2 regions of the Aquibium oceanicum genome follow, and region 2 is predicted to be linked to the other one. Evidence: predicted binding sites of a transcription regulator. Region 2 holds the regulator's gene; the other holds the start of a gene.
What was found. Region 2 encodes LexA, which represses DNA repair genes until DNA is damaged. Its sites were predicted from a motif close to TGTTCNNNNTGTGTTCNG; they were not measured.
Positions count from the first base shown of each region.

Region 1: a site for LexA is predicted at 3,089-3,106, ahead of BSQ44_RS27380 (ImuA family protein). Genes of this name have one in related genera too.

Region 1 is NZ_CP018171.1:355,482-361,127, reverse strand. It holds gene BSQ44_RS01830 (error-prone DNA polymerase) at 1-677, opposite strand, end outside; gene BSQ44_RS01825 (Y-family DNA polymerase) at 674-2,128, opposite strand; gene BSQ44_RS27380 (ImuA family protein) at 2,070-3,068, opposite strand; gene BSQ44_RS01815 (metallopeptidase family protein) at 3,248-3,670, shown strand; gene BSQ44_RS01810 (DUF1737 domain-containing protein) at 3,693-3,899, opposite strand; gene BSQ44_RS01805 (HpcH/HpaI aldolase/citrate lyase family protein) at 3,901-4,782, opposite strand; gene BSQ44_RS01800 (NAD(P)/FAD-dependent oxidoreductase) at 4,880-5,646, shown strand, end outside.
Region 2 is NZ_CP018171.1:3,010,937-3,016,582, reverse strand. It holds gene BSQ44_RS14710 (ComEC/Rec2 family competence protein) at 1-2,368, shown strand, start outside; gene lexA (transcriptional repressor LexA) at 2,422-3,132, opposite strand; gene BSQ44_RS14700 (OmpA family protein) at 3,435-3,959, opposite strand; gene BSQ44_RS14695 (L,D-transpeptidase) at 3,966-4,616, opposite strand; gene BSQ44_RS14690 (gamma-butyrobetaine hydroxylase family protein) at 4,749-5,105, shown strand; gene BSQ44_RS14685 (DUF1801 domain-containing protein) at 5,110-5,520, opposite strand; gene BSQ44_RS14680 (hypothetical protein) at 5,644-5,646, opposite strand, start outside.

The DNA.
Region 1 (5,646 bases), 2.5 Mb from region 2:
AGTTCGAAGCCGGCATCGGCCACCGGCGTGTTGAGGCGGATGGCCGTGACGAGATCCTGCAAGGGCCGCCGGCCGGGCTCGTGGTAGAGCACGTCGTTGCAGGCCATCAGCGGCAGGCCGGCGGCATCCGCCAGGGCCGCGGCCTGTTCGAGGCGCCAGCGGTCCCTGCCGGCGTAAGCGGGCGCGACCGCCACCCGCATGGCCCGGCCGAAACGGTCGCCTAGGCCGCGCAGAAGCGAAAGTTCCGCCGCTCCCTCCGCCTCCAGGCGCGGCAGGACGGCGAGCGACATGTCGTTGCCCCACTCCATCAGGCCGGGCAGCCGCAGGTCGGGGTTGCCCTTTTCGCCGAGCGCGTTGGCCTCGGTCAGCATACGGCACAGATGCCCCCAGCCCTGCCTGTTGCGGGGATAGGCGAGCACGTCCGGCGTGCCGTCGGAAAAGACGAGGCGGCAGCCGGGATGATAGGCGAGGCCCTCCTTCTCCGCCATCTTCCAGGCCCGCACGACGCCCGCGACGGTGTTGCGGTCGGCGAGCCCCAGGGCGGCGATGCCGAGGCGCCTGGCCGTCACCGCCATCTCCTCGGGGCCGGAGGCGCCGCGCAGGAAGGAGAAGTTCGACTGTACCGCGAATTCGGCATAGGCCGGCGCATCGGGCCGGGGGGAGGCCGTGGCGGTCATGCGAACAGGCCGTGCACGAACCAGCGCGGCATGACCGGTGAGCCGTCGTAAAGACCTTCTCGGCACAGCCAGAAACGCCGGCCCCTCGTATCCTCGACGCGGTAATAGTCCCGGGTCCGCTCCTCCGCCGAGGCACGCCACCATTCCGGCGCGATGCGCTCGGGACCCTCGGCGCGGGCGACGCGGTAAAGCGTGCGCCGCCAGCGGAAGGAAAAGGGCGGCCCTTCCGGCACCTCGGCCGAGGCCTCGATCGGCTCGGGGCGACCGAAGAGCCGGATCGGCCGCTCGACCGCCTCCGGAACCTGCCGTTCCCCGAGGTCGAGGGAGAGTGCCGCGTGTTCCACCGCCGGGGCGTCGGCGAAGGCGACGGTCGTCATGGCGCGCTCCGGCAAATGGCTTTCGGCCAGGACCGGCCGCCGGATCGTCTGCCGGCCCAGGCGCGCGCCGACCCGGTCGGCGAACAGGGCAAGCCTCTCTTCGTCCGCCACCCTCGCAGCCACGAGGTCGCCCTGACGGGTGTCGAAGCGGGCGCTCTCGCGCACCGAAAGCCGGACCAGATCGAAGCCGTAACCGGCGTCGATCTCGGTCGCGGAAAGTTTCTCGTGAAACAATTTGCGGATCAGGTGTGGCTCGCGCATCGGCCGCGACGTCCCGACGGCGACGCGGCTGACGTCGCCGTCGACCCGGAAGAGCGCCAGTTCCAGGAGCCGCGCTCCCTCGCCGCGCGTCTCGAGACTGCCTTTGGCCGTCACGGCCAGCAGGAAGACGAGTTCCTCGATGTCTTCCATGCGCTGCACGGGTTCGGCGAGGTTGCGCTCGACGGAGAGGGTGGCGACCGGCAGGCGCGGCGAGACGGCTTCCTCCACCCGGCCGAGCGCCTGGTCGAGGCGGGTCACCGGCATGCGGCCGAAGCGGCGCGCCAGCGGCGCGCGCGGTGCGTCGAGGATGGCGCCGACGCTGCGCAGCCCGACGCTCTCCAGCGCGGCGCACACCGTCCCGTCGAGGCGCAGGGCGGCAAGCGGCAGGCCTGCCAGAAAAGCCGCTTCCTCCCCCGGCGCGATGATCGTCGCGCCGGAAAAGCGCGCCGCGGCCCAGGCCGTCCCGGCTGTCGAGGCGATGCCGGCGCGGGCGCGAAAACCCTGTTCGGAAAGTCGTGCCAGAAGGTCTTTCAGCATCTTCCCTTCGCCGCCGAACAGATGCGTGCAGCCGGAAATGTCGAGGTAGAGTCCGTCCTCGCCGTCGATCGCCACCAGCGGCGTATAACGATCGCACCAGTCGGCGAGGCCTTCGAGCAGGCGGCGGTCGGCGGCCGGATCGGCCTCGACGATCTCGATCGCCGGATGCATGGCGCGGGCATCGGCGATCCCCATGCCTCGCTTCAGCCGGAGCGCTTCAGCCTGCTCGTCGAGGGCGGCGATCCGCTGCGCGTTCTTCTCGCGACGGCTGACGATCAGCGGCGCCCGCCGCGAAGGCGGCGTCCCGCGCCAGGAGCGGCCGAGACGCCGGCGCCAGATGCCCTCGGTGGACAGGTACGGGAACCACAGAGCCAGGTACCTCTGGCCCTCTTTTCCGGAAAGAGCGTTCATGAGAGTTCCATTCCAGTTCGAAGCTGCCGGACCGTGCCACCCGGCTCTTGCCGATCTCGACCAGGAAGGCCGGGGGACCGATCGAGCCGGCAAGCGGGCCGGCCACCGTGCGGCGCATCCCCGCAGCAGCAGGCGATACGGAAAGCCGCAGCGGAGCGGCTGTCGGTTCCGCCGTGGCCGACTGGCGGAGCAGGAAGACCGGGCGGCCGGCATCCCGGGCGCGGAAATGCAGGCGGCGGGTGGCGGTGAGGTCGACCCTGTTCGGGTTGCCGCGCAGTTCCAGAAGCACGGCGCCGAGCGTGGACAGGCGCGCCGCCTCCTCCGCCACCCAGAGCGCGTCGGCGAGTTTCGGCGTCTCGCAGGTCAGCAGGTTTTCCGGCGTAATCCCGAACAGGTCGAGCAGTCCGGGCGCATACGGGAAACCAGCCTCGCAGTTGTTTTCCGAAGGCGCGATCCACAGGAGCGGCAGGTTTTTCGAAGCCGCCCCTATTGCGGTCGCGCACAGGCCGAGTGCAAAGCCCGTCACCGCGCCCGCGTCGCGCATTTCGGCACCGTGGATTTCCGTCAGCGCGGCGCGCGGAATGCCTCCGCCCAGCGCGGCGTCGAAATCCGGGTCGCCGGTGGCGATCAGGCCGCCGGTCAGCGCCGGATGGCGAAGCGGGCTTCCGCCTTCGCGCAGCACCACCCCCTCCGGCGCGATGCCGACTTCGTCCGGCGACAGGGTGTCGGCGGGCGCGCCCTCGATCTTCGCGATTTTCCGTCGCAAGGCAAAAAGGGTGCCCCGCGCCGCGGCGGAGGTCGCCATGGCCCTGCTTCCTGCATTTCTGTTCCTGTTATGTTCTTATGGATTCCAGAGGCCCGCGAAAGAGTCAAGCGGAGTCTCGGAGAATTTATTCCTCTAGTCCCGTGAGCGGACCGCCATCGGGCCCCGGCCCTCTCGCAAGCGGGACCGCAAAAGGCTATATGGCCGCAAAAGGACGACAAATGGCACGCATCTACCAGACCCGGGACTGGCACGAGCAACTCTCCCCCTCCATCGAGGAGATGGAACTGCTGGCCCTGGAAGCTTATGCCCACCTGCCGGACGAGTTCCGTAAGCTCACCGGCGAGATCGTCATCCAGATGACGGAGTTTCCCGAGGAGGAGATCATGGACGATCTCTCGCTGGAGACCCCCTTCGACCTGCTCGGCCTGTTCGAGGGCCGCGGCATCGCCGAGCGCTGGAATCCGGCGACCGGCGAGGGCCCGAACCGGGTGACGCTCTACCGCCGCGCGATCCTCGACTACTGGGCCGAGAACGAGGAGACGCTGGGCGACATCATCACCCACGTGCTGATCCACGAGATCGGCCACCATTTCGGCCTGTCCGACGACGACATGCAGAAGATCGAGGAAGCCGCTCCCTGACGACGGTGGCCCGTCCGTCCGGCTATTGCTCGGAAAGCTTCATGCCCGGCTCGTAATCCACCCCGTCGACCTCCTTCACCACCGCCTGACCGCAGCGCATGGTCTTCGTCTCCGCGTCGAAGGCGTAGGTAGGAGAGCCGTGGAGGTGCCAGCCCCTGTTCAGGGCCGCGGTGACCTTGTGGCAGAAGCTCGAATCGTCGGGGCCGGAAAGAAAACGGTAGAGCTTCACGTCAGGATCCTCGTTGCGTGGCGGCCTTGGCCAGGAGCCGCCTGGCCTGTTCCAGGTGCAAGCGCTCGACCATCCTACCGTCGATCTGGATGACGCCCTTGCCGGCATTTTCGGGCTGGTCGAAAGCCTCGGCGATGCGCTGGGCATCCGAAAGCTCCGCCTCGGAAGGCGAGAAGGCGCCCTCGGCCGACGCGATCTGGGCGGGATGAATGAGCGTCTTGCCGTCGAACCCCATGGCGCGGCCCTGGTCGCATTCCCGGGCGAAGGCCTCCAGGTCGCGAAAGTCGTTGCTGACGCCGTCGAGCGCGTCGAGCCCGCCGGCGCGCGCGGCGAGCACGATCTGCATCAGCCAGGGCATGAGAAAGCCGCGGTCCGGCGTGGCGCGGACGCCGGTCTCCTTGACGAGGTCGTTGGTGCCGGCAACCAGGCAGGCGAGCCGCGCGCCGCGGTCGCGGCCGAGTTCGGCGATGGCGCCGAGGTTCAGCATACCGCGCGGCGTTTCCACCATCGCCCAGAGGGAGAGGTCCGGCGGCGCGTCCATCGCGTCGAGCCGGTCGTTGGCGTCCAGCAGGTCGCGCGGGCCGTCCACCTTGGGCAGAAGGATCGCGTCGGGCCGGCAGGCGCAGGCAGCCTCGAGGTCCTCGACGCCCCATTCGCTGGACAGCGCGTTGATACGCACCACCAGTTCCGGACCGCCGGAGCCGCGGGATGCGAAGAAGTCGGCGAGGCGGGCGCGGGCCGCGCCCTTGGCGTCCGGCGCCACGGCGTCCTCCAGGTCGACGACGACGGCATCGCAGGCGAGCGACGCCGCCTTGGCGAGGGCCTTCTCGTTCGAGGCCGGTACGTAGAGCACCGAGCGGCGGGGGCGGTATCCTATCTGCATGACCCTACATCGCGCGGAGCGATTTGCCTTGCAAGTCCCGCCGCGATGCGGCACCTGCGCCGCTGGTCGCAGTTCCCTCGCCGCAACGGAGATCAGCTTGGCCGGCTACGACATCGTCATCATCGGCGGAGCCATCGTCGGCAGCTCCATCGCGTGGCATCTGCGCGAGGAGGGTTTTGCAGGCACCATCGCGCTCGTCGAACGCGACCCGCAGTTCGCGCGGGCGGCGACGACGCTCTCCTGCGCCTCGATCCGCCAGCAGTTCTCGATCGCGGAGAACATCCGGCTCTCGCAATACACGCTCGCCCTGTTCCGGCGCCTGAAGCAGGAATTCGGTGCTGAGGCCGACATCGCCTTCCGCGAAAAGGGATATCTCATCCTGGCTTCCGAAGAAGGCCTGCCGGTGTTGAAGGCGAGCCATGCGGTGCAGACGGCGGAAGGCGCCGACATCCTCATGGAGGACGCGGCGGCGCTGTCGCGGCGCTTCGGCTGGCTCTCGACCGAGGGGATCGCGGGCGGCGCCTGGGGCCGCTCCGGCGAAGGCTGGTTCGATGCACACGCGCTGCTGATGCTGTTCCGCAAGGCGCTGAAGGACCGGAAGATCGACATGATCCGGGCCTCCGTAACGGGACTGAATCGGCAGGGAAACCGCATCACCGCCGTGAAACTCGACAATGGCGAACGCCTCGAGGCCGGGATCGTCATGAACGCGGCCGGTCCAAACGGCGGCCGGGTAGCGGCGATGGCCGGCATCGCGTTGCCGGTCGAGCCTCGGAAACGCTCGGTCTTCGTGTTCGAGGCGCGCGAGCGCTTCGACGACATGCCTCTCCTGGTCGACCCGTCGGGCATCTACGTGCGGCCGGA
Region 2 (5,646 bases):
CAGTGACGGGGTCGCGATGGCGACGATCGACGAACCGGATCCGGACGAAAGGGGGATGCTGCCCGTGCCGGGCATGCTCTTGCCGGCAGGCGTGCACCGTGGGCAAGCAGACGCGGAAGGGAGCGCGGCATACCGTCCGGGCACGAGGCGGGAGCGGGCGTTTGCTGCCGTCCAAGCAGCGCTGGCGGAGGCCCTCGCTGCCGAGCGCGACCGGGGGACGGCCTTCCTGTTCCTCCCGGTCATCCTGTGCGCGGGCGCGGCGTTCTACTGGGCGCTGCCCCTGGAGCCGTCGTTTCCCATCGTCGCCGCCGGCATCGGGTCGGCCGTGCTTGCGCGCGCCTTCTTCCGGCGCGCGGGCCTCGGCCGGGTCGTATCGACGATCCTCATCGTCTCCATGCTAGGCGTGCTCGCAGGCAAGCTGGAGACGTGGCGGGCCGGCACCAAGATGCTCGGTTCTGAGATCCCGACGCTCGTGACCGGTCGGGTGGTGACGGTCGAACGACAGGCGAGCGGTCGGGTGCGGCTGACGATCGACGTTCATTCCACCGACCGGCCGGTGCTCCGCCATGCGCCCGACCGGGTGCGGCTTTCCGCGCGGTCCTTGCCGCCCGAAATCCATGCCGGAAACGGCGTTTCGGGTTATGCACGGCTCTTTCCGCCTTCGGGCCCCGCGCGTCCATTCGGCTACGACTTCGCCTTCGAGAGTTATATGGATGGCATCGGCGCGACCGGGTTCTTCCTTTCCGATCCCAGACCCTCGCGGCTCGACGCCGAAGCTGGCTGGCGCGCCGCACTCTCGGCCCGGATCGCGGACATGCGCCAGGCGATCGCGGGCCGCATCACCAGCCGGATCGAAGGACCGGAGGGACAGATCGCGACGGCGCTTATCGCCGGGACGCGCGCCGGCATTCCCGAGGAGATCAACGAGGCGCTGCGCAAGACCGGCCTCGCGCACGTCCTTTCGATCTCGGGTCTCCACATGGCGCTCGTCGCCGGCACGGTCATGTTCGGACTGCGCTTCGTCTTCGCGCTGTTTCCCGGCTTCGCCTCTCGCTTGCCCGTGAAGAAGTATGCGGCGGCCGTCGCGTTGCTGGCCGCGTCCTATTACCTGCTGATTTCCGGAGCGGCGGTCGCGGCGCAGCGCAGCTTCGTCATGATCGCCGTGATGCTGGTGGCGCTGCTCTTCGACCGGTCGGCGATCACGATGCGCAATCTCGCCATCTCGGCGCTCGTCGTCATTGCGATAGCGCCGCATGAGGTGGTCGGGCCGAGCTTCCAGATGTCGTTCGCCGCCACGGCTGCGCTCATCGCGGCCTATGCCTGGTGGTCGGAGCGTCGGCTGAACGGTTTCACGGGCGGACAGCCGCGGCAACGCTCGCTGGTCGGAGGCGGCTTTCGGCTTCTGCTTCTCTATTGCGCCGGAATTGCGATGACCTCGCTGGTGGCGGGGACGGCAACGGCGCTGTACGGCGTCTGGCACTTCCACCGCATGGCGCCACTCGGCCTCCTCGCCAACCTCGGCGCGATGCCCGTCGTATCCTTCGTCATCATGCCCTCGGCGGTTCTCGCTGGCATCCTTATGCCGTTCGGCCTCGAAGGCTTCGCGCTCGACATCATGGGGTGGGGCATCGGGATCATGGTCTCGATCGCGGGATGGCTCGCCGAACGCACGCCTTTCGATGCCGTGGGCACGATCCCGCTATCGGCGGTGCTGTCGATGACCATTGCTCTCGTCCTCTTGACTGTCCTTTCGACCTGGCTTCGTCTCGCCGCCGTTCCGTTGCTCGTTGCCGGTATAGTGCTCATCGCGACGCGGGATCTCCCGAACCTCCTGCTCTCGGAGGAGGGAGACTTGATCGCCATGCGGACGGAGGCCGGGGAACTGGCGGTCAACAAGAGGCGACCCAACCGCTTCGTCACTGGCATCTGGATGGACGCGGCGATGACGCACGGTGTTGCTGTGCCGGTCGTCAGCGCCGAACCGCTGACCGCCGCCATGCTGGACGGGCTGGTCCCCGGAGCTTTCGCTTGCGACGAGACAAGTTGCATCGCGCGACACGGCGGCGGTGCGATCGTGGCGTTCGTTTCCGCGGAGGGGAACGCGCGCCAATTCTGCGATTTTGCCGACGTCCTCGTTATTGACGATGCCACGGCGGTTAACCCGTGCGACCCGGCGAAGTTGCTCGTGGTCACCAAGCGCGACCTTGCGCGGCGCGGCAGCGCCGAAATCCGCTTCGCCGGGGCAGGGCAGGGAAGGCCTGCGGAGATACGGTTCGCCGTCCGGGAACCCTACAGGCCCTGGCACGAGCATCGGCGTTGGTCCCGCGAAGCCCGCGGAATGCCGCCCTACAAGCGCGATGCGGACTGATTGCGCAGGGTAAGCATCAGGCGGCGTATGCGAACGCCGAAGACGTCTGGCGTTTAGTAGCGCCGGATCAGACCGACGAGACGGCCTTGGACCTTCACCCGGTCCGGCCCGAAGATGCGCGTCTCGTAGGCTGGATTGGCCGCTTCGAGCGCGATCGAGGCGCCCTTGCGGCGGAACCGCTTGAGGGTGGCTTCCTCGTCGTCGACCAGGGCCACGACGATCTCGCCCGGACTGGCGGTGGAGGTGCTGCGGATCACGACGGTGTCGCCGTCGAGTATGCCCGCTTCGATCATGGAATCGCCGCGGACCTCGAGCGCGAAATGTTCGCCGCCGGAGAGCATGTCGGGCGGCACCGCGACCGAATGCGTCTGGTGCTGGATGGCGTCGATCGGCACACCGGCGGCGATCCGGCCCATGACGGGGATGGAGATGCCGGCCGCGTCGTCGTTGCTCGCCTGGCGCGCGGGCGCCGGATCGGGGCGCTTTCCGAGGCTGCCCTCGATGACGCTCGGGGAGAACTTGCGCGGTCCACCCAGCCCCGGCGCGATGGAATCGGGCAGCCGGATGACCTCCAGCGCGCGGGCCCGGTTGGGCAGCCGCCGGATGAAGCCGCGCTCCTCGAGCGCTGTTATCAGGCGATGGATGCCCGATTTAGACGCCAGGTCGAGCGCCTCCTTCATCTCGTCGAAGGACGGAGGAATACCGGATTCCTTCAGCCGCTCATGGATGAAGAGCAGGAGTTCGTGTTGCTTGCGCGTGAGCATATTGGCACCCCTCAGGGAATCGAACGCCTAAAAACAAAACCGGAACAAACCTATCTGTTCCATTCTTGTTCCGCAATAGTTTTAATTCGAGTAAACAGTCCGGCGTCGCCGAGCTGGAAGCCAGTTGACGCTGGCGGGGCCGAAATACGCCAACCGGTGCCGAGGGTGCGGTACGGCTGATCGGCGACGGCGAAACAGCCCGGCGCCGCAATGGGGGCGTGTCTATCCGCTTGTGGCGAACACGAAAGCCGGCTGGAAGGCGCCGATCGCGATCAAGCGGTTGCAGCGCGAAGGCGACGCGCTCAGGCGGCGCCGTCCTTCTCCTCGCGAAGGTTGGATATGACGCGGCGGTTCTGCACCTTGCAGGCGGTGTCGGCGCAGTCGCGAACCACGCGCTCCTTCCCGTATCCCTTGGCCCACATGCGGTCGCGGGCGACGCCGGCGGCGGCGAGGTAGTTCATCACTGCCTCGGCGCGGCGGCGCGACAGCTCCACCATGGCCGCATCGCCGCCGGGGTCGTCGGCGAACCCCTGTAGCTTGACCAGCCATTGCGGATGCTTCTGCAGCCAGGCGGCCTGGTTGTCGAGCGTCACCCTGGCGGTCTGGTCGAGTTCGGCCGATCCTTGCGCGAAGTAGGTCCGGCGGCCGACGTTGAGGATAAAATCCTCCTCGCTGCCCGGCTGGACGTTGGCGAAGCCGGCGGCCGGCGCGTTGGTGACGTCGGGCACCGGCGGTTCAAGCGTGGCCGTGGTGGAGGTGCAGCCGGCCAGCAGAGCGAACGCGAGCGCGGCGAAGAGCCGGCGCCTCATTCCGAAGAAAAGGGTCATGTCGGTTCAGCTCTTCTTCGGCGCGTTGTCGGCGATATGCGGCAGGACCTGGACCGCGGTGCCGACCGGGCAGCGCTGGTAGAGGTCCATCACGTCCTCGTTGAACATGCGGATACAGCCGGACGAGACGTCCTTGCCGATGCTCCATGGCTCGACGGTACCGTGGAAGCGGTAGCCCGTGTCGGCCCCGTCGCGATGGAGGTAGAGCGCGCGCGGGCCGAGCGGATTGTCCGGCGCGCCGCCCTCGATGAACTGCGGCAGGCCGGGCTTGCGCTCGTGCATCTCCGGCGGCGGGGTCCAGCGCGGCCACAGCGCCTTGCGCGCCACGTTGGCGCGCCCGTACCATTTGAAGCCCTCCTTGCCGACGCCGACGCCATAGCGCACCGCCGTCTGGTTCTCGACGATCAGATAGAGGAAATGGTGCTGGGTATCGACGACCACCGTGCCCGCCGGTTCGGCGGAAAAGTACTTGACGATCTGCTTGTGCCAGATCGGATCGATGACATCGAAATTGGTGCGCTTCCAGCTGACGCCATTGTCGATGCCGGTGCCGGCGTACCAGGATTTCTTCGCGGCAGCCCGGGCCGGAACGCCCATCGCCGTCGTCGCCGCCAGCGCCAGTCCGCCTGCCAGCAAGTCACGCCGCGTCACATTCATCTCGATCCCCTCCGACGATCACCCTGCGGAAGCTTATAGAATCGATTCTGTAACCTTCCAATGTCGAAGTTGCGGGTAAGCCGCTACGATGGGGCCTTCCGGAACGTTGCCCGCAGTGCTTATAGGGGACCCATGAACGCACCGAAGGAACTGAGGGTCTCGAAGGATCGCCGCCTGCTGACGGTGAGCTTCCCCGACCATGCGCCGATCGAGCTTGCCGCCGAGATGCTGCGGGTGCTCTCGCCATCGGCCGAGGTGCAGGGCCATTCGCCCGACCAGCGCGTGACTGTACCCGGCAAGCGCGACGTGGCGATCCGCAAGCTGGAGCCGGTCGGCAATTACGCGGTCAGGATCGGCTTCGACGACGGCCACGACACCGGCATCTTCACTTGGTCCTATCTTCACCAGCTCGGCCACGAGAAGGAGGCGCGCTGGCAGGCCTACCTCGACGAACTCGCCGAGAAGCGGCTGAGCCGCGATCCCCGCTGAGGCGTCACTTCTTCTTCCGTGCCTTCTCCGACACGTTCCGGGCGACCGCCGCACGGATCAGTGCGCCGAAGGCGTCCGCGTCCACCGTATCGCCCTCGAAGAGATCGATGGCTCTGCGCGCATTGCCTTCGAGGCTGGCGTTGAAGAGGCCGGACGGGTCGTCGAGCGCAGCGCCATTGGCAAACGTCAGCTTCACCTTGTCCTTGTAGGTCTCGCCCGTGCACACGATGCCGTCATGCTCCCAGACCGGCACGCCGGAGGGGTTCGTCGGCTTCACCCACTTCACCGTCTCGACCATGGCGGGATCGGCCTGGCGGATGAGTTGCCGGACGCGGGTGAGCGTCTGGCCGCGCCAGCCACCCAGTTCTGATATCTTCGCGTCGATAAGCCGGTCGGGCGTGATGTCGTGGTCCATGGAGTTGCCATTCGTCTCTATGAAGCCAGTTCTGCCCGTCGGGCGACGGGCAATGTCGAGGAGCACGGCGGACGATTTACAGGGCGACGGTGTCGGACGGCTCTGCGGCGCGGCAAAACGCGTTCA